DNA from 4 places in the Salinivibrio sp. YCSC6 genome. Region 3 is predicted to be linked to each of the others. Evidence: predicted binding sites of a transcription regulator. Region 3 holds the regulator's gene; each other region holds the start of a gene.
What was found. The regulator CRP, encoded in region 3, controls carbon source genes, mostly activating them, when cyclic AMP is high. The targets are predictions, from matches to a motif close to TGTGANNNNNNTCACA.
Positions count from the first base shown of each region.

Region 1: a site for CRP is predicted at 5,761-5,776, ahead of rppH (RNA pyrophosphohydrolase). Genes of this name have one in related genera too.
Region 2: a site for CRP is predicted at 4,155-4,170, ahead of nagE (N-acetylglucosamine-specific PTS transporter subunit IIBC). Genes of this name have one in related genera too.
Region 4: a site for CRP is predicted at 6,181-6,196, ahead of E8E00_RS08965 (NupC/NupG family nucleoside CNT transporter). Genes of this name have one in related genera too.

Region 1 is NZ_CP039516.1:433,087-440,401, reverse strand. Features, by position in the region: gene E8E00_RS01980 (Na/Pi symporter) at 1-117, shown strand, start outside; gene E8E00_RS01975 (thymidylate synthase) at 268-1,107, opposite strand; gene lgt (prolipoprotein diacylglyceryl transferase) at 1,193-1,996, opposite strand; gene E8E00_RS01965 (sulfite exporter TauE/SafE family protein) at 2,009-2,815, opposite strand; gene ptsP (phosphoenolpyruvate--protein phosphotransferase) at 2,815-5,076, opposite strand; gene rppH (RNA pyrophosphohydrolase) at 5,095-5,607, opposite strand; gene mutH (DNA mismatch repair endonuclease MutH) at 6,239-6,904, shown strand; gene E8E00_RS01945 (DUF6482 family protein) at 6,914-7,216, opposite strand.
Region 2 is NZ_CP039516.1:1,919,773-1,927,087, reverse strand. Features, by position in the region: gene E8E00_RS08840 (cation:proton antiporter family protein) at 1-500, opposite strand, end outside; gene E8E00_RS08835 (ROK family protein) at 864-2,078, opposite strand; gene nagA (N-acetylglucosamine-6-phosphate deacetylase) at 2,086-3,222, opposite strand; gene nagB (glucosamine-6-phosphate deaminase) at 3,234-4,034, opposite strand; gene nagE (N-acetylglucosamine-specific PTS transporter subunit IIBC) at 4,336-5,847, shown strand; gene glnS (glutamine--tRNA ligase) at 6,060-7,315, shown strand, end outside.
Region 3 is NZ_CP039516.1:2,640,206-2,647,520, reverse strand. Features, by position in the region: gene astA (arginine N-succinyltransferase) at 1-409, shown strand, start outside; gene astD (succinylglutamate-semialdehyde dehydrogenase) at 412-1,890, shown strand; gene E8E00_RS12335 (DUF1338 domain-containing protein) at 1,901-2,695, shown strand; gene E8E00_RS12330 (hypothetical protein) at 2,747-3,613, opposite strand; gene crp (cAMP-activated global transcriptional regulator CRP) at 3,743-4,375, opposite strand; gene E8E00_RS12320 (phosphoribulokinase) at 4,627-5,496, opposite strand; gene E8E00_RS12315 (YheU family protein) at 5,556-5,774, opposite strand; gene E8E00_RS12310 (hydrolase) at 5,922-6,884, opposite strand; gene E8E00_RS12305 (TIGR02444 family protein) at 6,871-7,315, opposite strand, start outside.
Region 4 is NZ_CP039516.1:1,954,745-1,962,059, reverse strand. Features, by position in the region: gene E8E00_RS08995 (choline ABC transporter substrate-binding protein) at 1-584, shown strand, start outside; gene choW (choline ABC transporter permease subunit) at 639-1,481, shown strand; gene choV (choline ABC transporter ATP-binding protein) at 1,492-2,694, shown strand; gene E8E00_RS08980 (fasciclin domain-containing protein) at 2,822-3,316, opposite strand; gene E8E00_RS08975 (hypothetical protein) at 3,687-3,992, shown strand; gene yjjG (pyrimidine 5'-nucleotidase) at 4,060-4,743, opposite strand; gene E8E00_RS08965 (NupC/NupG family nucleoside CNT transporter) at 4,887-6,110, opposite strand; gene E8E00_RS08960 (BCCT family transporter) at 6,753-7,315, shown strand, end outside.

The sequences.
Region 1 (7,315 bases), 750 kb from region 3:
CTAAAAGGCGCAGAATGGCTCGGTCACTTGGCCGCGAAATCGAAGATGGCGGTCCTGGCCTACATCACATTGGTGTTCGTGGTGGTACCCGGCGGGATTGTGCTGTTGTCACAATAATGCCCACCCGACGCTGATTGAATCAAAGCCATCGCTCCTCGCGGTGGCTTTTTTGTTATAAGCCGCAACCGCCACACAGAGACCACACTGTAGACATAAAAAAACGCAGCGGCTTGGCTGCGTTTTTGCTGATGAATGTGTCCTACGTCATTAAATGGCAATCGGCGCTTTAATGGTGGGATGCGGGTCGTAACCTTCAATCTCAAAGTCTTCAATCTTGTAGTCGAAGATGGAGGCAGGTTTGCGCTTAATCGTCAGCGTTGGCAATCCTCGCGGCTCGCGCTTTAACTGCTCATACACAATCTCATCGGTCAGGTGATTGTGGTATAGGTGCACGTCGCCAAACGTATGGACAAAATCGCCCACTGCCAAATCACATTGCTGTGCAATCATATGCGTTAGCAACGCGTAACTGGCAATATTGAACGGCACCCCTAAAAAGTAATCTGCACTGCGCTGATAAAGCTGGCATGAGAGCTTACCATCGGCCACGTAGAACTGAAAAAGACAGTGACAAGGGGCAAGGGCCATCTTACCCTGCTCCGCGTTCTCAGACGGGCTGACAGACTCGTCGGGTAAATCTGCGGGGTTCCACGCTGTAATGATATGACGGCGCGAATGTGGTTTGGTTTTGATTTGCTCCACCAGCTGCGCAATTTGGTCAACCGTCGAACCATCAGGACATGCCCATGAGCGCCACTGGGCGCCATAAACCGGCCCTAGATCGCCTTGCTCTGTCGCCCACTCATCCCAAATACGTACTTTGTTGTCTTGTAAGTATTGGATGTTAGTATCGCCGTTAAGAAACCACAGTAATTCGTGGATAATGGCGCGGGTATAAAGCTTTTTGGTCGTGAGCAGTGGAAAACCTTCAGCAAGGTCGAACCGTAATTGGCGTCCAAACACTGAACGTGTACCTACACCCGTGCGGTCGCCTCTATCCGTACCATTGTCAAGAATATCCTGCATCAAAGCTAGATACTGCTTCATAGTGTTTCCTATCGTTGGACAAACAAAAGGCACCGCCCGCGGTGCCTTGGTGTGGTCAATAGTATATCTGATTACTCGACGTTAATCACCGAGCCGCAACAGAGCCTCGTCGGTACGACCAGACCATCATAAGCGCCCCAGCAACGATCATCGGCAATGATAATAACTGTCCCATGCTGAACAAGTCACCAAACAACCCAAGATGCGCATCCGGCTCACGGAAGTATTCGACGATAAAGCGGAACGTGCCATACCCGACTAAGAATAACCCCGATACCGCCCCCATAGGACGAGAACGGCGAATAAACAGATTGAGGATCACAAACAACGCCACCCCTTCGAGTGCAAACTCATAAAGCTGGGAAGGGTGACGCGGCCAAGGACCGCCGGTGGGGAAGATCATCGCCCAAGGCACATCGGTAACACGCCCCCAAAGTTCACCGTTAATAAAATTGCCTAACCGCCCCGCGCCTAAACCGAAAGGAACGAGCGGCGCAATAAAATCAGCCACGGTGAAAAAATGACGTTGGGTTTTACGCGCATACCATGCCATGGCCACGATGACGCCAAGCAAGCCACCATGGAAGGACATGCCGCCAGTCCACACTTTAAACAAGAATAAGGGGTCGGCAACAAACGCATCAAATTGATAAAACAATACGTAACCGATGCGACCGCCCAGTACGACGCCAAGAAAACCCGCGAACAGTAAATCACTGACTTCCTCTTTGCTCCAACCACTGTTCGGTTTCGTAGCACGGTGATTGGCGAGCCATAGGGCAAACACAAAACCAACTAAATACATCAGTCCGTACCAGCGAATGGCAATCGGGCCAAGCTCGACTACTATCGGGTCTATCGACGGAAAGGTAATGTAACCTTCTGTCATGGATTCCATCCTTTACTTCAACAACATGCTTGCGCCGACAATAACAAGAAAGCCAGCAAAAATACGTTTTATTTGCCGCGTCGGAAGCTGTACCGCGAGCGTGGCGCCAACGCGTGTCATCAACACCGAAGTCGACACCACACCCAGCAAGGCGGGCAAATACAAATATCCGACACTGAGTGCGGGTAAGGGTTCCGTCTGTCGCCAGCCCAACCAAACAAAACTTACCATCCCGGCCAACCCGAGCACGGCGCCACCAAGTGCAGAGCTGCCAATCGCTTTGTGCATCGTGACCCCACGCCAGTGCAAGTAAGGGACAGTAAAGGATCCACCGCCAATGCCAGCCAAGCTTGATAGCGTACCGATCAAGGTACCCGCCAGAGATATTCGCCATGGAGACGGTAAAGGGCGGAGGGTGACTTGGGGACGACTGAGCAACATTTGCATCGCCATGGTCAGCACGATGACGCCAAAGATACGTGGCAGCCAATCGGGTGGAAGTTTATCTGCCAATGAGGCACCTAATACGCCGCCTAGCATCATCCCTGGAACCAGGGCTCTAACCGCGCGCATATCCACATTGCCCATACGAAAATGGCGCCACGCTGAGGCGCTGGAGGTTAAGACAATGGTAGCCAACGATGTCGCCAGCGCCATCGGCATGACGATATCAGCAGACAGACCAAATAATGGCAGCAAAAAGCTTAACGCCGGCACCACCACCAAGCCACCGCCAATGCCAAGGAGTCCGGAGAGTGTGCCAACTAACGCCCCCAACAGCATACAAATAAACGCTAACAACAAGGTTGCGGTGGTGATCATCGCATCCGTCCAATTTGGACCAGCGCATCCAAACCTTGTTCGGCTAAAAAGTCTTCCATCTGGGTACGGACCTGTCCGGGTTCACTCAAACTAAGCATCTGCTCGGTTTGCTTTTGTAAGCGTGGTAAGGAAAGACGACTGAGCAAGTACTTAATCTTCGCCACATTACGCGTATTCATACTCAATTGGCGATACCCCAGCCCCACTAGTAATGCCGCGCCCACCGGATCGCCAGCCAGTTCACCACATACGCTCACCGGCAATTGATGGCGAGCACTGGTGGTCGCAATCAAACTAAGCGCATGAAGTACGGAAGGATGGAGCGCATCAAAGATGTTGGCGACACGGGCATTGTTGCGATCCACGGCCAACAAATACTGCGTTAAATCGTTGGTGCCAACGGAAAGAAAATCGACTTCTTGCGCGATCCCATCGAGCTGATACAGCACCGAGGGTACCTCAACCATAATGCCAAGCAGCGGTTTCGCCAGAACTTCTCCCGCCAACTGTGCCTCTTGGCGTACTTCCTCAAACGCGCGAGCAATTAACGCTTTCGCTTCCAGCAATTCATTCACACCGGAGATCATCGGCAACAAGAGTTTCAAATTATCCAAACCCAAACTGGCACGCAGCATCGCACGCACTTGGATCAGAAAAATATCAGGATGATCTAAGGTAAAACGAATGCCGCGCCAGCCAAGAAACGGGTTATCTTCATCGACACTCAAATAGGGTAATGGCTTATCCCCGCCAATATCCAAGGTGCGCATCACCACAGGTTTATCTGGGTAGCTGGCTAAAATCGCTCGGTATTGTTTGACCTGTTCGTCCTCGGAAGGAAAACGGCGCTGCATTAAAAAAGGCACTTCGGTCCGAAACAAGCCCACCCCATCGACACCTTGGTTGATGGCAATGCTACTGTCGGCGCTCAAACCAGCGTTCAAATGGATCTGGATACGGGTGCCATCTTGGCTTTTTCCGGGCGAGGCTAGCGCCGTATCTAAAGTCGATTGCAAACTGACTTCCGCTTGAACCAGCTGCTGATATTCCTTCAGCAAAGGTGCGGCGGGCTCAATCATCAACAGCCCTTTGTGACCATCCAAGATCACCGATTTATTGTGGAGTCTTGGCGCGGAAAAGCTCACTCCCATCACCGCCGGAATGCCAAGTGCCCTTGCCAAGATGGCCGCATGGGAGTTCGCCGCACCCTCTTCGGCTACGACCCCCGCGAGTAGCGCACGTGGAATAGAAGCCAGCATGCCAGCCGTCAGTTCACGGGCAAGCAAGACGATAGGTGACGAGATGGGTTGATGATTGCTTGAGGCTTCAGAAAGAAAATAGAGTAACCGCTGGCCGAGCTCCTTCACATCGGCAGCCCGTGCCTTAAGATAGGGATCATCCATGGCCGCAAAACGGGATGAAAAGGTTTCTACCGTTTGTCGGACCGCCCACGCGGCTTCGTCGCCCTGTTGGATACGTAGGGTCATATCCTCGCGCAGCATAGGATCGTTGAGCAAATGGACAAATAAATCAAAGATCGCCAGCGCTTCTTTTTGTAGCTCCTTATCAAAGCGTTTTCTAAGGCGACGGAACTCCACTGACGCATCATCTAATGCGGCATCTAAACGATCGAGTTCTTTTTGAACATGCAAACAGCTGGCCGGTGCAATGTCCTCTAACCGTGGTTGAGAATCATCACACCATGCATTCGCAATTCCCACCCCTGGTGATGCGGGAACTCCTTCCAACAACACGGGTGACTGTGATGCATTCAGCCATCCGCCTTGTGCATCTGCATAGGCAAACACTACGGCCAGTTGCGCGGCGAGAGTGACAAGAAACGACTCTTCACTTTCGTCAAATTGACGCGGCTGGTGTTGCTGCACGACCAGTACGCCCAGTACCGTTTTACGATAAATAATGGGCGTACCTAGAAAAGACTGGAAGGCATCTTCTCCTGTGGCAGGGAAAGGTTTAAACGCGGGATGCTCACGCGCATGGGCCAGATTGATCGGTTCTGCGCGCTCGCCAACTAATCCTACCAAGCCTTCACCAAAAGACAGTGAGACTTGCGCGGCAGGATCCAAGCCTTGAGTGGCCATCAGATCAAAGCTAGCTTGCTCGGGGTTGGCAAGATACACAGAGCAACACTCGGTATGCATCGCAACACAGGTTTGCTGCACTAGGGTTTGCAGCGCCTGATGAAGATCCGCCGATGCGGCTACGCTCTGAACAATATTTCTAAGCTGTGTCAGCACCGGCTTCCTCCTTAAACGTTACCCTCGCTTGTTCCGACGTCGAGGCTTACGCTCCTTAAAAGGCATTGCTAACGGCGCAAACTCTTTCATTGCACGGCGGTATACTTCGCGTTTGAAAGACACAACCTGACGTACCGGATACCAATAACTGACCCAACGCCAGCCATCAAACTCCGGGATTCCCCCGCGGGACACATTCACTTTCGACTCATCGCATTCCAGCTTCAACAAAAACCATTTTTGTTTTTGCCCAATACAGACTGGCTTGGAGTCCCAACGTACCAAACGTTTCGGGAGCTTATAACGTAGCCAATGACGGCTAGTACCCAAGATGCGGACATCTTTTTTGGTCAGCCCCACTTCTTCGTAAAGCTCACGGAACATGGCTTGTTCGGGACTTTCCCCATCATCAATCCCGCCTTGCGGGAACTGCCATGAATGCTGACCATATCGACGAGCCCAGAGAACCTGACCGTGGCCGTTACATATTACTATCCCCACATTGGGACGATAGCCATCGCCATCAATCACTGGACGACCTCAATGATAAATCTCTACTGAGTCTGATTTTTTCACAAAAAGCCGCTAAGGGTAAACAAACATTGTGGATTAACCTGTGTTTTTGCGCACTCGTCGTCATCTGAGGATAACTCAGGGCCTAACAGGAAGTTATAAACATAGCAATGAGAGTTTGCGCACATTTATTCACGCTTTCTGTGGATAGATTTGTGAAGAAGCAACGAAAAAGTCTAAAACGTCGTCAGCTAAAGATCAGTTAATCTGATTTACAATTAAACAAAAATAAAAATAAACCCTATAAATCAGAACATTAAAAACATAAAACCCAGCAAAGATCCTTGTAGCGATCTTTCGATCATCCTTTGCACACAGATCGCTCAAAGATCCATCAGTTAGTAAATTATCCACATCGTTAGCGCAAAAATCCAACAATATCGTTAGTTGCTCACCTAACACAGGTAAAAAGGGTACTGTATATATGATCATGGTCGCGATTTTTATACGCAACACTTATCTTTCTGTGGATAACTAAAGCGCCGCCAGATTGATCTTCACCATGAGGATCCTTGCGCCTTGCTCGACGCTTAACGATAATGCCGGTCATCTTATGCCAAACATTACCCGTTGCCGAAAAGCTATCTATATGCAGCCACCACAGTCCGAATCAGAACTCATGCAGCGTGCCGCTGATTTAGCCGGTTTTACGCTAGGGGAAATCAGCCACGAGCATGGGATCGCCTGTCCGGCCGATCTGAGCCGAGAAAAAGGCTGGGTAGGCATGTTGCTAGAAACCTGCTTGGGCGCGACGGCAGGAAGTAAGCCCGAGCAAGACTTTGCTCATTTGGGGATTGAGCTGAAAACGATCCCCGTTAACGCGCATGGCAAGCCACTCGAAACCACCTTTGTGTGTGTTGCGCCTTTGACGGGGATCAGTGGTGTACAGTGGGAACACAGCCATGTTCGGCACAAACTTTCCCGTGTTCTTTGGGTTCCCGTTGAGGGAGAACGCACTATCCCACTCGCAGAGCGGCGCATTGGCACTCCCCTGCTCTGGTCACCCAGTCGAGAAGAAGACGCGCAGCTGCGTGCCGATTGGGAAGAGCTGATGGATTTGATTGCCTTAGGACGGGTGAATGATATTACCGCGCGTCACGGCCAGTATTTACAGCTGCGCCCCAAAGCCGCCAACAGCCATGCACTCACCGATGCGTTTGGGGCAAAGGGCGAACCGATCAAAACCCTACCGCGTGGCTTTTATCTTCGCACCCAGTTCACCCATCATATTCTAAGCCGATTTTTCGTCAGCTGACCGAACGGCCTAAAAGCGTATCGGCATGTCCTCTTTGCAGGGCGGTTGATCACCGGTGGCGAACTCGTCGTAAGGGTCGAACAAGCGTAATACACCCTGTTCAATTCCCAGCGCCTTTAAGCGGTCTCCCACTTGACCCACATTATCAAACTGCATCACTTCACCGGTGGCATCGTCACGCAAAGGTTCGAGGTGGTGTTTCACCTCCACTTCAACGGAATATTTCGCACCACCGGCGTGGGCCATCACATAACATTGGGGGCAAGAGCGCGGGTCAGCGCGCATCCATGCCTTAAGTTGTCCATAGTTCATGATGCTCTCCTCGTTGTGATCTTTATCAGTAAAGAGCAGGATCGGAGAAACTGTCAAGCAAGGCGCCACAACGCTTTTGCTGAGCAATAAAATTCTCTA
Region 2 (7,315 bases), 720 kb from region 3:
GTTTTTCCGGACGTGGCGGTGATAAAGATTACCGCAAAGATATCTTGCATGATCAGAATGCCAATCGCCAGAGTCCCATAGGTGGCGTTAAGCTCCCCTTTCTCTTGGAGTGCCTTAATGGCAAAGACGGTGCTGGAGAAGGAGAGGGCAAAACCCAACAGGGCTAACTCTGATAAGCTCAATCCAGCAAGCATAGGCACGCTTAGGGCTTTCAAGCCGAGCAAGGACAGCGTGAACAACCCCGTAGTCAGCAGGTTATGGGCGGTCGCACCAAACCAAATCTCCTTGGCCAGTAGGGTTTTGACATCCAACTTCAATCCAATTGAGAAAAGCAGCAAGGTGACACCCAAATCGGCCAGATCAGAGATCACAGGGGTTGATTCGTAGCCAAACGCATGTAGCGCAAAGCCGGCAATCAAAAAGCCAACGAGAGGTGGCAAGTGACAACGCATCAGAATATAGCCGCTGATGAAGGCTGCTGAGATGTAAACCAATTCCATATCGTATGCTTATTATGTGAGTTAGCGAGCAAACAGAATCCGTGTTTTTGTGCAAAAGCCAATAAACACAGCATCGACAATTATCTTAAAGTTTTGAATCAACTAAAGATATGAATTTGAGACATTGATGGGTCTCCTTAGTAATAGCTTGTTTGAGCTTGGCTCCTCTGAGGTTTAGCGATAAGGAGCAAGACGCGTTGATGCCTATGCGACTTTGAAAAAAGAGATAGGATCGTGGCGCATTGCCAACTTATCGCGCACCGTAGCTTGGGTATATAATGTACACGCTAGATAGGGAAAGTGTGAGATTTTATTTGTGGAGAAAACGGGTTTGCGTAGCAAGACGTCAAACCCGCTAAACGATCACTCTTCGAGCAGTTTTTGTAACAGTTCGCCGTTGAGCATGGCCCGTTTAACTAACGAGAAAGCGGCCATGGTAGGCTTTTCTGCTAGCTTCGCGCTTACAATCTCTAGCTTTTGATGAAAGCTCGGCAGTGACTGGTTTTCAACACAGCGCTGAATGGCAGGGAAAACGACACTTTGTGCTGCGGTAATTTTACCTGCAATGACCACAAGTTGAGGATTGAACAGGTTAACGGTCATAGCAATGGCTTTGCCAAGATGATTGCCAACTTTTACCAATACCTGTCTTGCCAGTTCGTCACCTTGCTCGGCGGCCTCACAAATGGCTTCGATCGTTAAACTGTCATCGTGTTTGAGTGTGCTCGGGTGTCCTTGGGCCAATAGCTGTTGTGCATGTTCGATAATGGCTTCGTTAGAGGCCACTGTTTCTAAACAACCAAAATTGCCGCATTGGCATTTCTTGCCCAAAGGATCAATTTGCACATGGCCCAATTCGCCTACATTGCGGTTATGGCCCAAGAATATTTGCCCGTTTACGATAATCCCAGCGCCAGTGCCATGGTGTACACTGACTAGCATCGAATCGTAATAGGCTTGACTGGCGCCAAAGTAGTGCTCTGCCAATGCTTGTCCGCGAATATCGTTACCAATAAACGCCTGCACACCAAACTCCTCACGGAGTGTGTCGGCAAGGGCCAGCTGTTGAATCGTGATGTTAGGCATATATTCGACGACCCCAGATTCAGGATCAATCAGGCCGGGCATCACGACCGATATGGCAATCAGCTCTTTGATGGATTGTTGGTGGGTGTCAATAAACTGACTCAGAATCTGAATCAGGCCGTTCACTAACTCGTTCTGATCGTGATAGTGAAAAGCTTCCCCGTGTTCAGCAAGCGATGTCCCACTCAAGTCATAGAGTGAAAGCTCGATAAAATGACGCCCCAGTCTTACCGCAAGGGTATGGAATGGGGCGCACTCTGTGGTCAAAGAAATAGCTCGGCGACCGCCGGTTGACGCTTGCTGAGCCACTTCCTTGATCAAGCCACGTTCGAGCAATTGGCGGGTTATTTTTGTCACACTTGCGGGTGCTAGACGGCTCACATCTGCAATTTGTATGCGAGAGATGGGCCCTTGTTGATCGATCAACCGATAAACGGCAGCTCCGTTGAGCTGCTTTACCAGGTCGACATTCCCGATTTGTCCGCCAGTCATAAATGTCCTAGCTATGTGTATATTGTCCGTTAACCACCGTCGCTTGGATGTTGAGTGTACGATCAAAAATAGCAAGATTCGCAATTTTCCCCGGGCGAATACTGCCATAAAGCTGATCGACACCAATAGCGCGCGCAGGATACAGCGTTGCCATGCGCAGGGCCTCATCCAAGGCGATACCTATATGCTCAACACTATTACGAACCGCTTCGTTCATCGTCAGTGCAGAGCCGCCAAGTGTACCATTCTCATCAACACACTTGCCGTCACGGTAATATACTTTCTTGCCTACAAAAATAAAGTGATCCATGTCGGCTCCTGCTGGTGCCACAGCATCAGTAACTAGCACTAATTTCTCACCTTTTACTTTATGTGCAAGACGAATGTTGGCGTAAGACACATGGAAGCCGTCAGCAATAACGCCGGTGTAAACCTCGGGCGTATCATAAATCGCGCCAACCATGCCGGGCTCTCGACCGGTAGTCGCCGTCATTGCATTGAACAGGTGGGTCGCAAACCCAATCCCATTAGCAAAGCCTTCGCGTGCTTGCTCATAGGTTGCGTTAGTGTGGCCAGCGGAGACGATAATGCCTGCTTTGGTGAGCGCCTGAATGTGCGCTTTGGGAGCGAGTTCGGGCGCCAGCGTCAATTTGGTAATCACGTCGGCGTTGTCGCACAAATACGCAATCATCTTGTCGTTGCTGGGGCGAATATAGTCGAGACTGTGGATCCCTTTTTTTGCGCTGTTTAAGTAAGGCCCTTCTAAGTGTAAGCCTAAGGCTTGATGCGGATGGTGGGCTTTGTACTCGCGCATCGCGTTGATCGCCGCACGCATGTCATCATCTGAACTCGTGATCAGAGTTGGTAAGAAGTTGGTACACCCAGACTTCAAGTTTGCTTGGTGCATGGTTTCGATAGTGTCTGTTGTGATCGCATCGTTAAACATGACACCACCGCAACCATTAAGCTGCAGATCAATGAAGCCCGGGCTAACGTAAGCTCCGTCGAGTGAGCGTTTTTCTATCTCTGTCGGCAGCGCATGTTGCGGGCAAACGTCCTCAATCACGCCGTCACGGATGACAATAGCGTGGTCATCAAGCACTTCATGACCAGTAAAAATCCGGCAGTGGGTTAACGCATACATGCTGTTATTCCTTATAAATTATGAATGTTCTGGGCTTCAAGCTCCTGAAAATACTTCACTGTTTTTACTTTTAGTTCGGCAGTTGAAGGCGCATCGCACACAATCATGGCTTTAGGGTGCAGCTGCAGCGCGGAAACAGTCCATAAGTGATTGACTGACCCCTCCACTGCTGCTTGAAGCGCCTGAGCCTTATTGTGGCCAGTGACCAAAATCATGATCTCCTCAGCATCGAGTAGCGTCCCGACGCCAATGGTAAGCGCGTGCTTAGGTACTTGATTGATATCATTATCAAAGAAGCGAGAGTTTGCCATACGGGTATCTTCGGTCAAGGTTTTGATCCGTGTCCGAGAAGCCAGCGAAGAGGCAGGTTCGTTAAACGCAATGTGACCGTCGTTACCTACACCGCCCATAAAGAGGTGGATCTTGCCGTAGGATTTGATCTTGTCTTCATAACGTTTGCATTCCGCATCAACATCGCTCGCATTTCCGTTCAGTAAGTTGATGTTTTCTTCTTTAATATCAATATGCTTAAAGAAGTTTTCATACATGAAGGTGCGATATGATTGGTCATGATCGGCTGGGATATTGCAGTACTCGTCCATGTTGAACGTTACCACATGCTCAAAGCTCACTTCGCCCTGATTGAACAGGGTGATCAGTTGCTTATAAGTATTCAGTGGCGTACCGCCTGTTGGCAATCCGAGCACAAATGGGCGTTCGGCGCTTGGAGCGAATTTATTAATAGTATCAACGATATATCTAGCCGACCATAGGCCGACCTCATGGCTGGTTTGTAATGGAATGAGTCGCACAGGACACCTCGATAAATCAGTGGGCTTACGGGTACAGCATAACGAATATGCTCATTTATTTTTATCATAAAATAAGTTTTATGATCTGGCTAACATATTTCTCTGTGTTTGGTGTGGATCGGTGATAAATCTCACAAATAAGGGGGTTTTAATTTGCGAGGCGAATTTATTGGCATAAACTGCAATTGACTAACATTGTTTGACAAAAAAAGTGCTTTGGTCATTATCTCACGCGATACGCCAGACGCAGAAAACAACAAATACTGCGGCATGGCTCTGAGAACACATAGGGGGAACGAAGGTGAATATTCTTGGATACGCGCAACGTATAGGTCGTGCGTTGATGGTGCCGGTAGCGGTACTACCAGCCGCAGCGATCTTGATGGGGGTCGGCTACTGGCTTGACCCAACAGGTTGGGGTGGTAACAGCGCATTGGCTGCTTTCTTGATTAAATCAGGGGCAGCGATCATTGACAATATGTCCGTACTTTTTGCCATTGGTGTGGCTTACGGCATGTCAAAAGATAAAGATGGTGCGGCTGCCTTGGCAGGTTTCGTCGGCTTTATGGTGATCACCACGCTTTGTGCGCCTGGTGCTGTAAGCCAAATTGGTCTCGTGGATGTTGCACTAGACAACAATGAGCTGGCGTTTAGCAAAATCAACAACCAATTTATTGGTATTTTAATTGGTGTGGTATCGGCGGAGCTTTACAACCGTTATAGCGGCGTTGAGTTGCCAAAAGCACTGGCGTTCTTCAGCGGCAAACGTTTGGTTCCCATTCTTGTCTCTGTCGTCGCTATTGCGATTTCGTTCGTGTTGATGTTTGTATGGCCGGTCGTATTTGGTGGTCTGGTTCACTTCGGTGAAAGTATCACTAACTTAGGCGCCGCGGGTGCAGGTATCTACGGATTCTTCAACCGCCTATTGATTCCAGTTGGTCTTCACCATGCGCTTAACGCGGTATTCTGGTTCGACACTGTGGGTATCAATGACTTGGGCCGCTTCTGGATGGGCGCACAAGGTCTTGCTTCTGGAGAAGCAATTAAGGGAACCACAGGCATGTACATGGCCGGCTTCTTCCCTGTGATGATGTTTGGTCTACCTGGGGCGGCACTAGCGATTTACCACACTGCGCGTCCAGAGAACAAAGCACGTGTGGCATCTATCATGATTGCAGCCGGTTTTGCTTCATTCTTTACCGGTGTCACTGAACCACTCGAGTTTGCCTTCCTGTTCGTGGCACCTGTGTTGTTTGTGTTGCATGCGTTCTTGACAGGCATCTCTTTGTTCATCGCGGCCACCTTTAACTGGACTGCCGGTTTTGGCTTCTCTGCAGGTCTTGTCGACTTGGTGTTGTCGTCAAAAAACCCCGTTGCTAACGAGTGGTACATGCTACCTGTGATGGGCTTGGTATTCTTCGTGCTTTATTACGCGACATTCCGTGCGGCTATCATGGCCATGAACCTGAAAACCCCGGGTCGTGAAGATGACAGCATTGAAGGCGCATCTGCCGGAAACGCGAATACAAATGAAACCAGCGATAACCGTGAGCTAGCACGTAAGTACCTCAAAGCGTTAGGCGGACACCAAAACCTGACATCTATCGACGCTTGTATCACACGCTTGCGCCTATCGGTAGCAAACCGTGAAATCGTCGATGAAGCGAAACTCAAAGCCATTGGCGCGATGGGTGTCGTGAAGTTAGGGGATAACAACTTGCAAGTCATTCTTGGCCCATTGGCCGAAATCATTGCCGGTGAGATGAAGCAAATCCCGGATAATGAAGATTTGTCTGCAGTGAAATTGCCATAAGCGACCACACACAAAGACACTCTTAACCCGAAAACGCCCGGCTAACGCTGGGCGTTTTTTTATGCACGGCAGGTGGAATGAGCAAAAAAAGCGCATTTAGGGGCATGCGAGGGTGAGTTTAACAACAACTGGTTGAGTAAAGTGCCGGAATAAGAGATCATAGTATCCATGTAGCTGTAAAATTCGCACTGTTTTGATACGAGGTAACCTTGATGAGTGATGCTGAAGCTCGTCCAACCAATTTTATTCGTCAAATCATTGATAAAGATTTGGCGGAGGGAAAACACACATCAGTCGTGACCCGTTTCCCGCCGGAGCCTAATGGCTATCTGCATATCGGTCACGCTAAGTCTATTTGCCTGAACTTCGGTATTGCACAGGATTATCAAGGTGAGTGCAATTTGCGCTTTGATGATACCAACCCAGAAAAAGAAAACGTTGAGTACGTTGACTCGATCAAACGCGACGTGCAATGGCTTGGCTTTGAGTGGGCAGGTAAAGAGCGCTATTCATCAGACTATTTTGATAAGTTGTACGGCTTTGCGGTTGAACTGATTGAAAAAGGGTTGGCGTATGTCGATGAATTGAGCCCAGATCAAATCCGCGAGTACCGGGGTACGTTGACAGAGCCGGGCAAGCCGAGCCCTTATCGTGATCGTGCGGTGGAAGAAAACCTCGCATTATTTGAAAAAATGCGCGCGGGCGAATTTGCCGAGGGCACTGCGTGTCTTCGCGCCAAAATCGATATGGCGTCACCTTTCATGGTGATGCGCGATCCGGTTATCTATCGCGTACGTTTTGCTCATCACCACCAGACGGGTGATAAGTGGTGTATTTATCCGATGTATGATTTTACCCACTGTATCTCGGATGCATTGGAAGGGATCACTCACTCGTTATGTACGCTGGAGTTCCAAGACAACCGCCGCTTATACGATTGGGTGTTGCAAAATATCACCATCGATTGCACCCCGCATCAGTACGAGTTTAGTCGCCTAAACTTGGAATACACGGTGATGTCGAAGCGTAAGCTCAACCAACTGGTGTCAGAGCAGCTCGTCAATGGCTGGGATGACCCACGTATGTTGACGATTTCTGGTCTACGTCGTCGTGGTTATACGCCAGCGTCTATTCGTGAGTTCTGCAAACGAATTGGTGTCACCAAGCAAGATAACATCATCGAAATGAGTGCACTGGAGTCGTGTATTCGCGATGATCTGAATGAACGCGCACCGCGTGCGATGGCCGTTCTAGACCCTATCAAGCTAGTGATTGAAAACAAAACGGATGACGTTGAATGGCTAAGTGCCCCTAACCATCCAAACAAACCAGAGATGGGACAGCGTCAGGTGCCTTTCTCTCGCGAGATCTGGATTGAGCGCGAAGACTTCCGTGAATCGGCTAACAAAAAATATAAGCGTTTGGTGTTGGATAAAGAAGTACGCCTACGTAATGCTTATGTAGTCAA
Region 3 (7,315 bases):
CGATTTAATGCCTAAGTTGCCGATTTACGTCAGTCTGTTGAGTGAAGAAGCGCGTGCTGTGATTGGACAGGTGCACCCGAAAACACGGCCGGCACTGCGTCTGTTGGAGAAAGAAGGCTTTTCGTGTCGAGGATATGTCGACATCTTTGATGCCGGTCCAACGGTCGAGTGTTTGCGCCACAATATCGAATCGGTCCGCCATTCATTTAATGCGACTGCTAGCGTGCGTGAGCATAGCAGTGCTCAGCACTACTTAATTTCGAATACCGATTTTGCGGGCTTCCGCGCAACTGCGGCGAAAGCGGCACTTGATCCGGAAACCAATCACGTCGTGATTGCGCCAGAGGTTGCCGAAGCGCTGCAAGTTAAAGACGGCGATCGACTCCGTTTGATCGCGATGGAGGAGTAAGGATGACACATCAAACCGCAGGCCATTTGATCAATGGTGAATGGACGCCGGGTGAAGGCGACGTCATGACTTCGCTAAACCCTTTTGATAGCCGTTGTATTTGGCAAGGCAATGAAGCTACGAAACCGCAGGTTGAACAAGCGGTAAGCGCGGCACGACAAGCCTTTCTTACTTGGCGGAATACCGATTTTGCCGAGCGCCAAGCCTTGGTAGAACGCTTCGCTGAAATTGTGAAAGCCAATACCGACGATCTGGCGCGTACCATCGCTGAAGAAACCGGTAAGCCGTTTTGGGAAACCAAAACCGAAGTGGGCGCCATGGTGGGTAAAATTGCCATTTCGCTGCGCGCTTACCATGAACGTACAGGATCGCGGGAAAAAGACGTCAATGGCACGCAAGCTGTACTGCGTCATCGCCCCCTTGGTGTGATGGCAGTGTTTGGGCCGTATAATTTCCCCGGTCACTTGCCTAATGGCCATATTGTCCCGGCACTATTGGCCGGAAACAGTGTGGTTTTCAAACCGTCTGAACTGACGCCTAAAGTGGCTGAACAAACTCTTGGCTACTGGTTAGAAGCCGGTCTACCTGCTGGGCTAATTAACTTGGTGCAAGGGGGCCGTGATACCGGCGAAGCGCTAGCACAAGCTCGAGGTATTGATGGCCTTCTATTTACCGGGAGCGCCAACACCGGACACATCCTCCATCGCCAGTTTGCCGGCCAACCGGACAAAATGCTGGCATTGGAAATGGGGGGCAATAACCCACTGGTTATCAGTGATAAACACAGTGGTGTGGATGCCACGGTTTATACCATTATTCAATCGGCTTACCTCAGTGCCGGTCAGCGTTGTACCTGTGCACGTCGTCTGCTTCTTCCTGAAGGGGAGGTGGGTGACAAGATCTTGGCGCGCTTAGCGGCGTGGACTAAAACGATCCGTGTGGGCGGCCAGTTCGATGATCCGGCGCCATTTATGGGCGCACAGATCTCTGTGGCGGCGGCCGAAGGGATCTTAGCCACTCAGCAAAAACTGATCGATCTCGGAGGCAAGCCAGTCGTGGCGTGTGAACATCGCCATGATGCCGTGATCTCGCCGGGGATCATTGATGTTAGCGGGATCGCCGAGTTACCCGATGAAGAATACTTCGGTCCTTTATTGCAGGTGCAGCGTTACACCGATATGGCTGATGCATTGACGAAAGCGAATGATACCCGCTATGGCTTATCGGCAGGCCTTATCAGTGACGACGATGGTGAATGGCAATACTTCCTTGACCATATTCGCGCCGGTATTGTAAACCGTAACCGTCAATTGACCGGTGCCAGTGGGGATGCACCATTTGGTGGTCCGGGCGCGTCGGGTAACCTGCGTCCAAGTGCTTATTATGCCGCCGATTATTGTGCCTACCCTATGGCATCGATGGAAGGCGAGCAGGTCACCTTGCCCGAGAGCTTTGCGCCGGGGATCACGCCTCTTGATTAAGGAGAACAACATGGATAGTTGCCAAGCGTTATTTGACAGATTGTGGCAAGACTACACCCAGCGTCTTTGCCCTTCTGCGCAGAAAGTGCATGGGTTGCTCGAAGAAGGCCAACCCCTGATCAATGATCACATTGCACTGCGCACCTTTGCACTGCCTAATGTAGGGCTGGACAAGCTTGCCCGTCCTTTTATTGCGTTGGGCTATGAGCCGAAAGGTGAGTATACCTTTGAAGCGAAGAAGCTCAACGCACGTCACTACGAGCATCCCGATCCCTTGATGCCGAAAGTGTTTATTAGTGAATTGATGGTGGGCCAATGCTCGACAACATTGCAATCTATCGTGCGCGACTTAGTGGCGAATGTGGATGATGATGCGCTGAAAGGGAGCGATTTTCTTCATCAAGGACGTTTGTGGGACTTGGACTGGCAAACCTACAAGACGTTAGCAGATGAAAGTGAATATGCAGCTTGGGTGGCAGCGCATGGCTATGGGGCGAACCACTTTACGGTCAGTGTGAATCAGCTGAATAACCATGATAGCTGTCAAGCGGTCAACGATACCTTGCGCCAAAATGGGTTTACCATTAACGAATCTGGCGGGGAGGTCAAAGGGGATGCGTCAGTCTTTTTGGAGCAATCCTCGACGATGGCTGATCGCGTGCCGGTGCAATTTAGCGATGCACGCCATGATATTCCGGGTGGTTTCTACGAGTTTGCGAAACGGTATCCGCTTCCGGACGGTGAACTTTATCAAGGTTTTGTCGCCGCCTCGGCCGATAAAATTTTTGAAAGTACGCATCAATAGTGGCGAGAGAAGAAAAGGAGAGCGATGCTCTCCTTTTTTGGTTGGCGGTGTTTAGCGACTTTCAATATCGAGCCAGAATGTATCGTCAATTGCCTGAGTCTCATTACTCAGATGTGGGTTGTCGACCCGAATAAAGGTGCGCTCACCAATATTGGCTTTCTCAAAGGTCTCTTTTACCAGAGGGGCATTCTCAAAAAATTCGATGAAGGATCCGTCTTGATAGGCGGCCGCAAAGGCATCGTTGAGCATGGTCGCTACCTCTGGGTTTTGGGGCGATACAAACAAGAACATTGGGAAGCGGTAGATTAGCATTAAGTGCGGATCAACCAACAGATTTGTATATTGAGGTCGCTCTGCCAGCTCGCTAAAAGGTTCGATAAGCGCACGCGGGAAGAGGTCGGCCCGTCCGGTATCGACGCCTTTAAAGATATTCTCAAAGCTTGAGATTTCTCGAACCCGAAATCCCGCCGACTGCAAGACCTTCACATCCGCCCAGCCTTGCCCTTGGATCATGGTCAGATTATTGAGCCCAGCTTGGTCACTGATTTGTGCAAGCTTGGGTTCGGTGGCTTGATTGGTAATGAACAAGCGATGGCCTAATAGACCCCGAAAGACTGGATAACGGATGGGAAGTAACTCTGACTCAAGGGTACGGTCGGCCCCGAGCCAATCTACCGTCAGTCGTCCTTGTTTTAGCATTTCCACTTTACGAGACTGAGAGCCAATTTGGCCTTGAAAGGCCTGTAAAGTGACAGACTCACCTGATTTTTCCGCTAAAAACTCAATCAAGTCGATAGCGTATAAATCGAGGGCAGAGCCAGCCCGTGGTTCTGGATGGACAATGGTGATATTCGCCGCAGCAGTTGAAGAAACCGCCGCGAGTAGCAATGCAGCAAGGGTTTGACGTAAGCTTCTCATAAACGACATCCTGTTAATCAGTTGTTAGATGGGTCGTTTCTGAAGTGTAGAACTTAGGTAATGAGTTTCCAGTCAATAAAAATAAAAAAACCGACGCAAAAGCGCCGGTTTTGTCGCAACACGCGAGGATTAGCGTGTGCCGTAAACCACAATGGTTTTACCGTGAGCTGAGATAAGGTTCTGCTCTTCCAGCATTTTAAGGATACGCCCAACTGTCTCACGCGAACAGCCAACAATCTGACCAATCTCTTGACGCGTGATCTTGATTTGCATGCCGTCAGGGTGAGTCATGGCGTCAGGTTGCTTCGCCAAGTTCAGTAGGGTCTGCGCAATGCGGCCGGTCACGTCCAGGAAGGCAAGGTCTCCCACTTTCTGGCTGGTCACTTGCAGGCGACGCGCCATCTGAGAGGATAGACGCATCAAAATGTCTGGGTTAACTTGGATCAGCTGGCGGAATTTCTTGAATGAAATTTCTGCTACTTCGCAAGGTGATTTCGCACGTACCCATGCGGTGCGCTCTTGGTCCTCTTCGAACAGACCAAGTTCGCCGATGAAGTCACCTTGGTTAAGGTAAGACAGGATCATCTCCTTGCCTTCTTCATCTTTGATTAGTACGGCCACAGAACCTTTCACGATGTAGTACAAGGTCTCCGCCTTTTCCCCTGCATGGATCAGAGTACTTTTGGACGGGTACTTGTGAATATGACAATGTGAAAGGAACCACTCGAGTGTAGGGTCTGTTTGAGGTTTTCCTGGAACCATATAACTTATTTCCTCTGCATGTGTTGCCCGGCAACGACGTCCTGTCTTTGTCTGAATGGAAACCCATCAGTCCAATGCACAGAATACGAGGTCTTGGCGCAGGCTACAAGCTCACTGTATGTTAACAAGAGTGTATCTTTTTTCTATCTGGATTTCTTGATTTTGATCTAAGCCAACCGCCTAAAAAATCGGCAAAAATGTGGCTAAGATCACGACCTGAGAAGTAATACACGTTAAGTGCGCTACGGCGGTTAACCTATCTTGCCTTTCTCAATCAACTGTTGGATCAAGGGGCGAATAATCAGCTCCATCGCAAATCCCATTTTACCGCCGGGCACGACCAGCGTGTTGTGCCGAGACATAAAGGCGCCACTGATCATTTGCAGTAAATAAGGAAAATCGACGTTCTTCATGCCACGAAAGCGGATCACAACAAAGCTTTCGTCGAGTGAAGGGATCCCTTTTGCATTCAGCGGGTTGGATGTGTCTACGGTCGGGACACGTTGGAAGTTAATATGTGTGCGAGAAAACTGCGGCGTAATGTAGTGCAAATAATCATCCATGGAGCGCACGATCGAGTCCGTGACAGCCTCGCGGGAATGGCCTCGGTCGCGCGTATCGCGGACAAACTTTTGAATCCACTCCAAGTTAACGATAGGCACCATGCCGATCAGTAAATCAACATGTTGGGCGACATTGACGTCACCATCCACCACCCCGCCATGCAAGCCTTCATAAAATAATACGTCGGTATTTTCAGGCAGATCTTGCCAGGGGGTGAAGGTGCCCGGCATTTGGTTATAAGGCACGGCTTCATCAAAGGTGTGTAGATAACGACGGTATTTACCTGTGCCTTGTTCGCCATATTCTTTAAAAAATTGCTCAAGGCGTGGGAAGTCGTTGGCCGTGGGGCCAAAGTAGCTAATATGACGACCTTGTTCACGGGCTTTACGGATCTCAACATCCATTTCTGGCCGCGTGAAGCGGTGAAAGCTATCGCCCTCTAACCAAGAGGCTTTGATGTTCATCATATTGAACATCTTACGAAACGCTTCGGAGGTCGTGGTTGTGCCTGCGCCGGATGAACCGGTCACAGCGATGATTGGGTGTTTAGCCGACATGACGAGCCCTGTCATTGATCAGTCTGAATTTACACCGCAGCCCACAAGGTGAGGCGGTGTTACGGTCTGAGATCGCGCTGACGACGAATATCCACTGTCTCATGCAGCTCAGAGTATACAATCACGGCGTCGCCGGATTTTAATTGTTCACGCACTTGTTCAACTTTCTCAGCAAAGCTGACTTCCTGCTCACCGTAATCTGTCCCTTCCCGCAACACAAAGTGTTCAATTAAATTGGTCAAGGTTTCGGCTGGCACAGATTGCCATGGAACCATCATACTACATCACCTTTTGCTGACATCGGGATGGCACGGACGCCATCTCCATGCTTAGGTTGTGAATTAGCTCCCATTTTACCGAATTATGCGTGTAGGTGCAGTGCATCTATGTCGATTTAATCACAATTTATCGTGACGATTGGGGCATCAGGTGTCGAGTTGCTCAGCTATCCACGCGGGCACTGCCTCTTCCAACCATAAACGCGGTGCACGCCAACGGCCAGTGACAAACCCAACATGTCCGCCATGGTCAGTGAGTTGATAGCGTATATTGGCCGGTAATGGCGTGGTTGGGATCACCGCATCAGTCATAAAAGGATCGTCTTTGGCATGAATGATGGTCAAAGGGGCGCGGATCGCAGGCAACACGGATAGGCCACTGCATTGCTGGTAGTAATGATGTGCGTCCTCAAACCCATGCAGTGGTGCGGTGACGGTTTGATCAAACTCGAATAAGGTCGAAATACGGGGCTGCTCGCCAGCTTGCCAACGACCCACTTGGGCGTGTCGCGTGAGCTTATCTGACAGGGTTTGCCGCATCGAGCGGAGTAGGTACGCTTGGTAGACACGTGAGAACCCTTGCTGAATGCGTAACGAGCAGGCGGCAAGGTCTAAGGGGGGTGACACTGCGCAGCCACTGGAGACAATCGGATCGTCCGCATACTCTGCCAAATAGCGCACCAGCATGTTGCCGCCTAGCGATACGCCCACGGCATGAATGGGATGCTGAGGATAACGCATGCGTAATGTGGTCAAAAAATAGCGCGCATCCTGTGTCTCGCCTGAGTGATAAGTGCGCGGGACGCGGTTTAAGCGGCCACTGCAACTACGAAAGTGCATCACCACACCGCACCAGCCTTGGCGCTGAAAAGCAGCCAGTAATCCATTCGCGTACGGGCTATGAAAACTGCCAGCGAGGCCATGAAAAAGGACCACTATCGGTTGGCCGGGCTGAGGCGTCTGTGTCCAAGCGAGATCGACGAAATCACCATCCGGTAAATCCAGCTGCTGCCATAAAGGAGAGATCACGGGTTGCCGCCGCATCAGCCGTGGCATGATGGTTTGTAGATGAGGATTACGGGCGCTGGGAATCGGTTCAAAGGGCGTCATCAGCGTCTCCTTGCTCATCGTCTTTGATCACACTGGCGCGCAGAGCGGGATAGAGCGATTTGGCCGAGGGCGAGAGCTGACGGCAATAATACGCCAACGGCGAGGGCGACTCGGTCAGCCATGTTTGTTGATTCAAGGCGTGGATGAGGTCTTGTTGTTGGAACTTCTCGAGGCTGAGCTCGAAATTCAGCATTTTTTTATATTGTCCCGCGCCAACGCGCGGTTTGATATCGCGACGTAGGTTGCGGTAGGCAATCAGCAAATGCTCAGAGCGGCTGAGCGATTGTTTAAGTTGGCTGAGGCTCTCTGGGGCAAGGCCATAGCCATGGCTTTCCAACCAAGCCAGCAACAGGGCAAGGTTGACGTTACCCTGATGCTGATCTTGCAATTTAAGACACGCCTGTTTGACGTCTTGCTTGCCATAGTGTTGC
Region 4 (7,315 bases), 690 kb from region 3:
ACGATGCGGGTGTGACCAGTGTTGCAGATATCGCGGAATACGCTGACAAGTTTGACTCTCGCATTTATGGCATTGAGCCAGGCAATGATGGCAACACGCAAATTCAAAAAATGATCGATACCGATGATTTTGATTTGGGTGATTTCCGTCTGATCGAATCAAGCGAAGCGGGCATGATTTCGCAAGTTTCACGTGCTATTCGTCGTGGCAAATGGGTTGCTTTCCTAGGTTGGGCTCCACACCCAATGAACAGCAACTTTGATATGAAGTATCTGTCTGGTGCAGATGACTACTTCGGCCCTAACTACGGCGGTGCCACGGTTCATACCAATGTTCGTAGTGGCTATGTCGAGCAATGTTCGAATGTGGGTCAAATGCTCGAGCAACTTGAGTTTAGCCTCAAGATGGAAAACGAAATGATGGGCAAAATCCTGAACGACGGCGAGAAGCCAGAGGTTGCAGCGCGCGAATGGCTACGTAACAACCCAAGTGTGTTGAACAAGTGGCTAGACGGTATCACCACACTAGACGGTAAAAACGCCGTAGAAGCTGTGACTGAATATCTTAAAAAGACTGAAGCGTAACAAAAAAGTGTAGAAGGAGAGGGCGGTTTAATCGCCGCCCCCTAAGGTTTTATTGTGAATATTATTACAGATAACAAGATCCCACTCGGTCAATGGATGGAAAATGGCGTTGACTGGTTAACCATGAACGCCGCGGGCTTCTTTGATGCCATCTCGATTGGTTTAGATACCAGCATCATGTTTTTGGTCGACATCTTTAAATGGATGCCACCTGCAATGCCTATCATCATGACTGCTGCGTTAGCGTGGTACCTGCAGCGTCGAATTTCCATCGTGATCTTTGTTGTGAGTGCGCTCTTGTTGATCCTCAACCTGGGCTACTGGCAAGAGATGCTGGAAACCTTTGTTCTGGTGTTTGCCGCGACAACGATTTCCGTATTAATTGGCATACCGCTTGGGATAATGGCTGCTCACCGGCCCTTAGCGTATACCATCATGCGTCCACTCTTGGACTTAATGCAGACGGTACCGCCTTTTGTATATTTGATTCCAACGCTGGTTCTTTTCGGCTTAGGGATTGTACCGGGACTGATTTCCACCATCATCTTTGCGATTGCAGCACCGATTCGCTTGACTTATCTCGGCATTACACGTGTGCCAGAGGAGTTGGTGGAAGCTGGCCGTGCATTTGGCGCCAACCGCATGAAGCTTTTGTTTAAAGTGGAATTGCCCGCGGCACTGCCAAGCATTATGACGGGCGTGACGCAATGTATTATGTTGTCACTGTCGATGGTAGTTATCGCCGCACTAGTGGGGGCTGACGGCCTCGGTAAGCCAGTGGTTCGCGCACTAAACACTGTCAACATTTCTCAAGGTTTTGAAGCGGGTCTGGCGATTGTATTGGTAGCCATCATTCTTGACCGCCTGTGTAAAGCACCAAACCAAGGCCATGAATAAGGGGGATACCATGGACGCAATCGCAATTAAAAATCTTGATGTTGTTTTCGGTGACAACGTACAACCAGCACTCGACCTGCTCGACAAAGGCTTAACGCGATCAGAGATCATCGATCAAACTGGTCAAGTCGTGGGTGTGGACAATGTGTCACTTAATGTAAAAGAAGGTGAGATTTGCGTATTGATGGGCCTATCTGGCTCAGGTAAATCGAGCTTATTACGGGCAGTGAATGGCCTTAACCCGATTAGCCGTGGCAGCCTTGAAGTGCGCGATGGTGACCAAATGGTGGATATGGCGAGTGTGGATGCACAAACGCTGCGTCATCTGCGTACCAACCGTGCCTCAATGGTATTCCAAAAATTCGCTCTGATGCCTTGGTTAACCGTGGTGGATAACGTTGCCTTCGGTCTAGAAATGAAAGGCATCAGTAAAAAAGAACGCCGTAAGCAAGCATTAGAAAAACTTGAAATGGTGGGATTGGCGGATTGGGCCTATCAGTATCCACACGAATTGTCTGGCGGTATGCAGCAGCGTGTTGGCTTGGCCCGTGCCTTTGCGATGGACAGTGACATCCTACTGATGGATGAACCGTTTTCCGCATTGGATCCCTTGATCCGTGCTCAGCTACAAGACGAGCTACTGGAGCTGCAGAAAAAACTCAACAAAACGATTTTGTTTGTGAGCCACGATCTGGACGAGGCACTGAAAATTGGTAACAACATTGCCATCATGGAGTCCGGTCAGCTTATTCAGCACGGTAAACCTGAAGACATTGTTTTGCGCCCAGAAACGGACTATGTTCGCGACTTTGTGGCGCACACTAATCCGTTGAACGTACTGAAAGGTCGCTCAATGATGAAAGATATCGACACCATGCCGCACGTTGAAAACCGTTGGAAGGTGTGCGATCAGCGTGATATCTGGGTGACAGTAGAGCCTCAGGGTGCATTGTCGGCCATGGCGGGCACACAGCATTTGCGTGTGGCTGAGTGGAAAAAAGACATGGCAGACTTGTCACAAGTAAGCTCGGATACCATTGTAATGGCATCGCCTGATATCGAAATGCGTGATGCGATTGAAATCCGCTATCACACCAACAAACCCGTACTACTGGTAGAAAATGGCAAATTGGTTGGCACGCTTTCCGATCACGATTTCTACCATGCCTTGCTCGGCAAGTATCAGCAGCCGTGCGATAGCCAAGCGGCTTGACTCACGTCAGCGAATAAATCCTAACTAACGAAAAAGCCTGCTCATGGAGCAGGCTTTTTTATCACTGACGACTGACCGCACAGGTCAAGTCACTATCTGTACAGTCGTAGGCTCAGTAGCGTGGTCGCTAAGGCATGATCACGGTATCAATCACATGTATCACGCCGTTTGACGTCATAATATCGGCTTTGGTCACGGTCGCGTTATCGACTTTAACTTTGCCATAAGAGGTCTTAATCATAATGTCACTGCCTTGTACCGTCGTGGCGGACGACATACCCATCACTTGTTCTGCGGTCACCTTACCCGGTACGACATGATAGGTGAGGATATCGACCAGCTTATCCTTGTTTTCGGGCTTGAGAAGCATGTCGACCGTCCCCTCTGGCAGCTTAGCGAATGCCGCATTCGTGGGCGCAAAGACCGTAAATGGCCCTTCTCCTTTGAGGGTATCCACTAACCCTGCAGCTTTGACGGCGGCGACAAGGGTAGAAAAGTCATCATTTTTTGCAGCTGTGTCCACAATATCGTGGCCGCCTTTGTGGTGCGCAGCCATCGCGCTTCCCATTCCTAGAATCAGGGCGGCAGTCACCGCAAATTTCGTGAAGGTACGTTTTAACATGTTGCTCTCCTTTTCATCGATTGATCATTCCTCACCAAACCATCATCAGCAATGACAGTGAGTGACTGCTCAGGAATGTCGTGGCTCTTGGCAAAACGGGTGAAAGGAGAAAGAAGATCACTTTTGGAGGTAAGGATAGGCACATATCTGTGATCTTCTACGCTTGATTGATCGTGAAATCACGTGCAATTTTTCGAACAAGTCATTCGCATAACTGTGATTGTGAGCACACTTTTATCGGCGTACATTCTCTCTCGTCCCGCGACGAAAGGTCGCAAAGAAAATCTTTAAATAGAGACATTGTGGTGACAATTGGTCACCGAGATTGGCGTTTAATAACAATCAATCGACAACGAGAGAGGAAACAACCATGAAAAAATTAGCAGCTATTTTTGCACTGACACTCGCATCAACCTCAGTAATGGCGAGCGGCCTTAACCTTGACGTACAACCTGCAGAAGGCGGTGCTTGGGTATCAGTGACTGAACAAGGTCAAGCCGTTAAAGGCGCGAAAGTAACCAGCTCAAAGAGCATGGACAGCAAAGTGACTGACGAATCAGGTCGTGTATTCATTTACAGCCAAGACCAAAACAGTGGTTCAGTGACTTATGTTGCAAATACCGACCAAGGCCAACAAGCAGAAAAAGCCGCTTTTGTTGCCGGTGACCGCAGCTAATTTGCCCCACTAGGCAAAGACATCGTTGGAAAGCAAAAAAGAGAGCATTGGCTCTCTTTTTTTATGATTAGGCGTTGTCAGGCATGAGCCACGCTTGGAGTGCATGCAGTGAGTCCACTTGGTGGGTAGGCGTCACGCCTTCTGGTAGTGGCTTTTTGTCGCGATTCAACCAGCATGTGTCTATGCCTGCGCGCATGCCACCGAGGACATCTGCCATTGGATTATCGCCGACCATGAGGATTTGAGACTTAGGTGGATGGCCCATTTTTGCAAATGCATGCTCGAAGATGCGAGGGTCAGGTTTGGCAAAACCGACTTGCTCGGATACCACGAGAGTAGATATGGCGGGCTTGAACCCTGTTTTTTCCAAGCGCACATCCTGTAACGCGGTAAAGCCATTGGTGATAATACCAATGTGTGCGTGTGGACGAATCGCGTTTAGCAGTGCTTCTGCGCCTGGGAGAGGCTCACAGATTTCGGCCATCGCATCCAAAAAATGCTGGTTTAGCGTTGTCGGAGCCACCCTGAGCTGCTTTCCCCAGTGGGTAAAGCGTTTGGTTTGCAGCGTGTGTGCGTCTATTTCGCCATTTTGGTATTGCACCCACAAAGGTTTGTTTAGTTCTGAATATTCGGCAAAGGCGTGCTGGTCGAAATCGACATCATAGTGTGAAAACATGCGTTGCAGTCCTGCAAACGCATCAAAGTGAAACAGTGTTTCATCTGCATCAAAAAGAACCCAAGGATACCGCATGGTGACTACATCTCTTTACGTTAAGTAAATGAAGTGTAACAGATAAAGCCCTTTCTCTTCGAGACTTTTTAGTGCACTCACCGTCCTTGGTGAGAAACACTGCACCGTCAAAGTGATGGCAAAATTATCCAGCGTGATTGAGGTTACAAAGTCAGATACAGCCCTGCCAATGTTGCGCTCATCAGATTCGCTAAGGTGGCGGCAAGAATGGCACGCATTCCTAATTTGGCGATATCACCTCGGCGCTCTGGAACAATACCGCCCAGTCCGCCCATCAACATCGCGATCGAAGTGAGGTTGGCAAAGCCGCACAGTGCAAAGGTAACAATGGCTTGGCTATGGGGAGAAAGTGCACCTTTTAGGTTCATAAAATCAGCAAACGCCACAAATTCATTCACCGCAATTTTCTTACCAATCAAGGTACCAGCAGTCATTGCTTCCCCCCACGGAATACCGATGAGCCAAGCGACTGGTGCAAACACATAGCCGAATATCCACTCCAGACTCAATTGAGGCATATTGATCATCGGGCCAAGTTTGCCCAACCCGCCGTTGATCAGCGCAATCATGCTGATCACGGCCAGCAAGCTAGCCCCGACTGCCATCGCAATTTGTAATCCACTTAAAGCACCTTGTGTACCTGCATCGATCAAGTTGACAGGCTTATCGTGGTTATCTTGCTCGGCTTGCGCTTGGGTATGACTGATAGGCGTTTCGGTCTGCGGGACCATAATTTTTGCCATCATTAGACCGGCTGGTGCGGACATAAAAGCGGCAGCGATCAGGTATTTCATTTCAACACCGAGGCCTGCGTATCCAACCATGGTGCCTCCAGCCACGGAGGCTAATCCGCCGACCATGACTGCAAATAATTCTGAGCGCGTCATTGAGGCGAGAAAAGGGCGCACGACAAGAGGGGCTTCTACCGATCCGACAAAGATATTGGCAGTGGCTGACATCGATTCAGTGCGCGAAGTGCCGAGTACGCGTCGTAGTACGCCACCGATCAGGCGAATAATCCAAGCCATGATCCCTAAGTGATAAAGCACGGCGATCAGAGCGGAGAAAAAGACGATAGTTGGTAAAACGTTGAAAGCAAAGATAAAGCCAAGTTTAAATTTCGCGAGATCACCAAACAGAAACTCAGCACCAATATCGCCAAAGCTAATAATTGCGGACACGGCTTCTGATGCGTTAGCCAGAATATGCTGACCAAGCGGGACGGAGATAATAAACCCGGCAAAGACGATTTGAATAATGAAAGCGCCACCGACGGTACGCCAGTTGATCGCACGACGATTTTCTGAAAATCCAATCGCGATTAGAAAGAGGACGCTAATCCCCAAAAGGCCGATGCCAAATTGCATGATGCTTGCTCCGCAAACGTTAAACTGGGATGGAAAACGATTGCGGCGGTATTGTACTTATTTTTCTCAGTGTGACAAGTATCACGAATAAATCATATTGTTGCATTGTTTTGCATTTTTGTGGCCTGGAGGTTATGTGCTCGTAGGCGAGTCGTGTGAGCTCAGAGCGGCTTCACGATAGGTACTTGAACAGACGCATGCTATTCACGATGTCTTTGTGATCCATCAAAAGTTTTGCTGGTGAACATAGGTATTTTTTGTGAGCACTATCAATGAATTCTTTTTATGATACGGCGTATTTCCGCTAAACCTAGAAGAGGAAAGTGTATGACACGATCCTTTATAGCTCTGAAATAAAGAGTTCAAATGAGTTCTAGGCCGCGTCTAGGCTGGGGTTTGAGTGGATATATTGATTAATAGCTGGTTATAAAATCGACATTTGGTTAGTACCCTAATTAAATCGTTACGCATTTATGTTAGGGTAGTGAGCTGTGTGGATGTTGCGGTTCTTGCTGCTGGTCAACTTTTTTATCCGCGTTTTGCGATGAAAAGGCCAATTGAGCGCACAGGCCACCGACACTCACAGGCTTCCGAACAAACGGACTAAGGAGTTAACTCGTGAGCGATAAAAGCCATGAAGATATGATGAAACCGGACGGGAAAGTTAACCCGATCGATACTGACTACCAGGTCGGTCAGGATAATGTGGCCGTTAAACTTGGCCCGTTTGGTTTTGATATTCACAACCGAGTATTTATGGTCTCGGGGCTGGCCATTATGGCCTTTGTATTTGTCACTTTGGCATTTCAAAACCAAATCGGCCCTGTTTTTGGTGATCTTCGGGGTTGGTTGACCTCGAATCTAGACTGGTTCTTCCTTTCTGCAGGTAATATTTTTGTTATCGCCTGTCTAGTACTGATTGTGTCACCTTTGGGTCGCGTTCGTCTCGGCGGAACAGAAGCTAAGCCGGATTATAGCTATGCGGGTTGGTTTGCGATGTTGTTTGCCGCCGGTATGGGTATTGGTTTGATGTTCTACGGTGTATCAGAGCCGTTAACACACTTCCAAACGTCATTGGGCGGTACCGCTGTTGATGCAAACGGTATTCGTACCGACTGGGCACCGTTGGGCGCAGCAGCCGGAGATGCTGAAGCGGCTCGACGCCTAGGTATGTCTGCAACGATTTTCCACTGGGGTCTTCACCC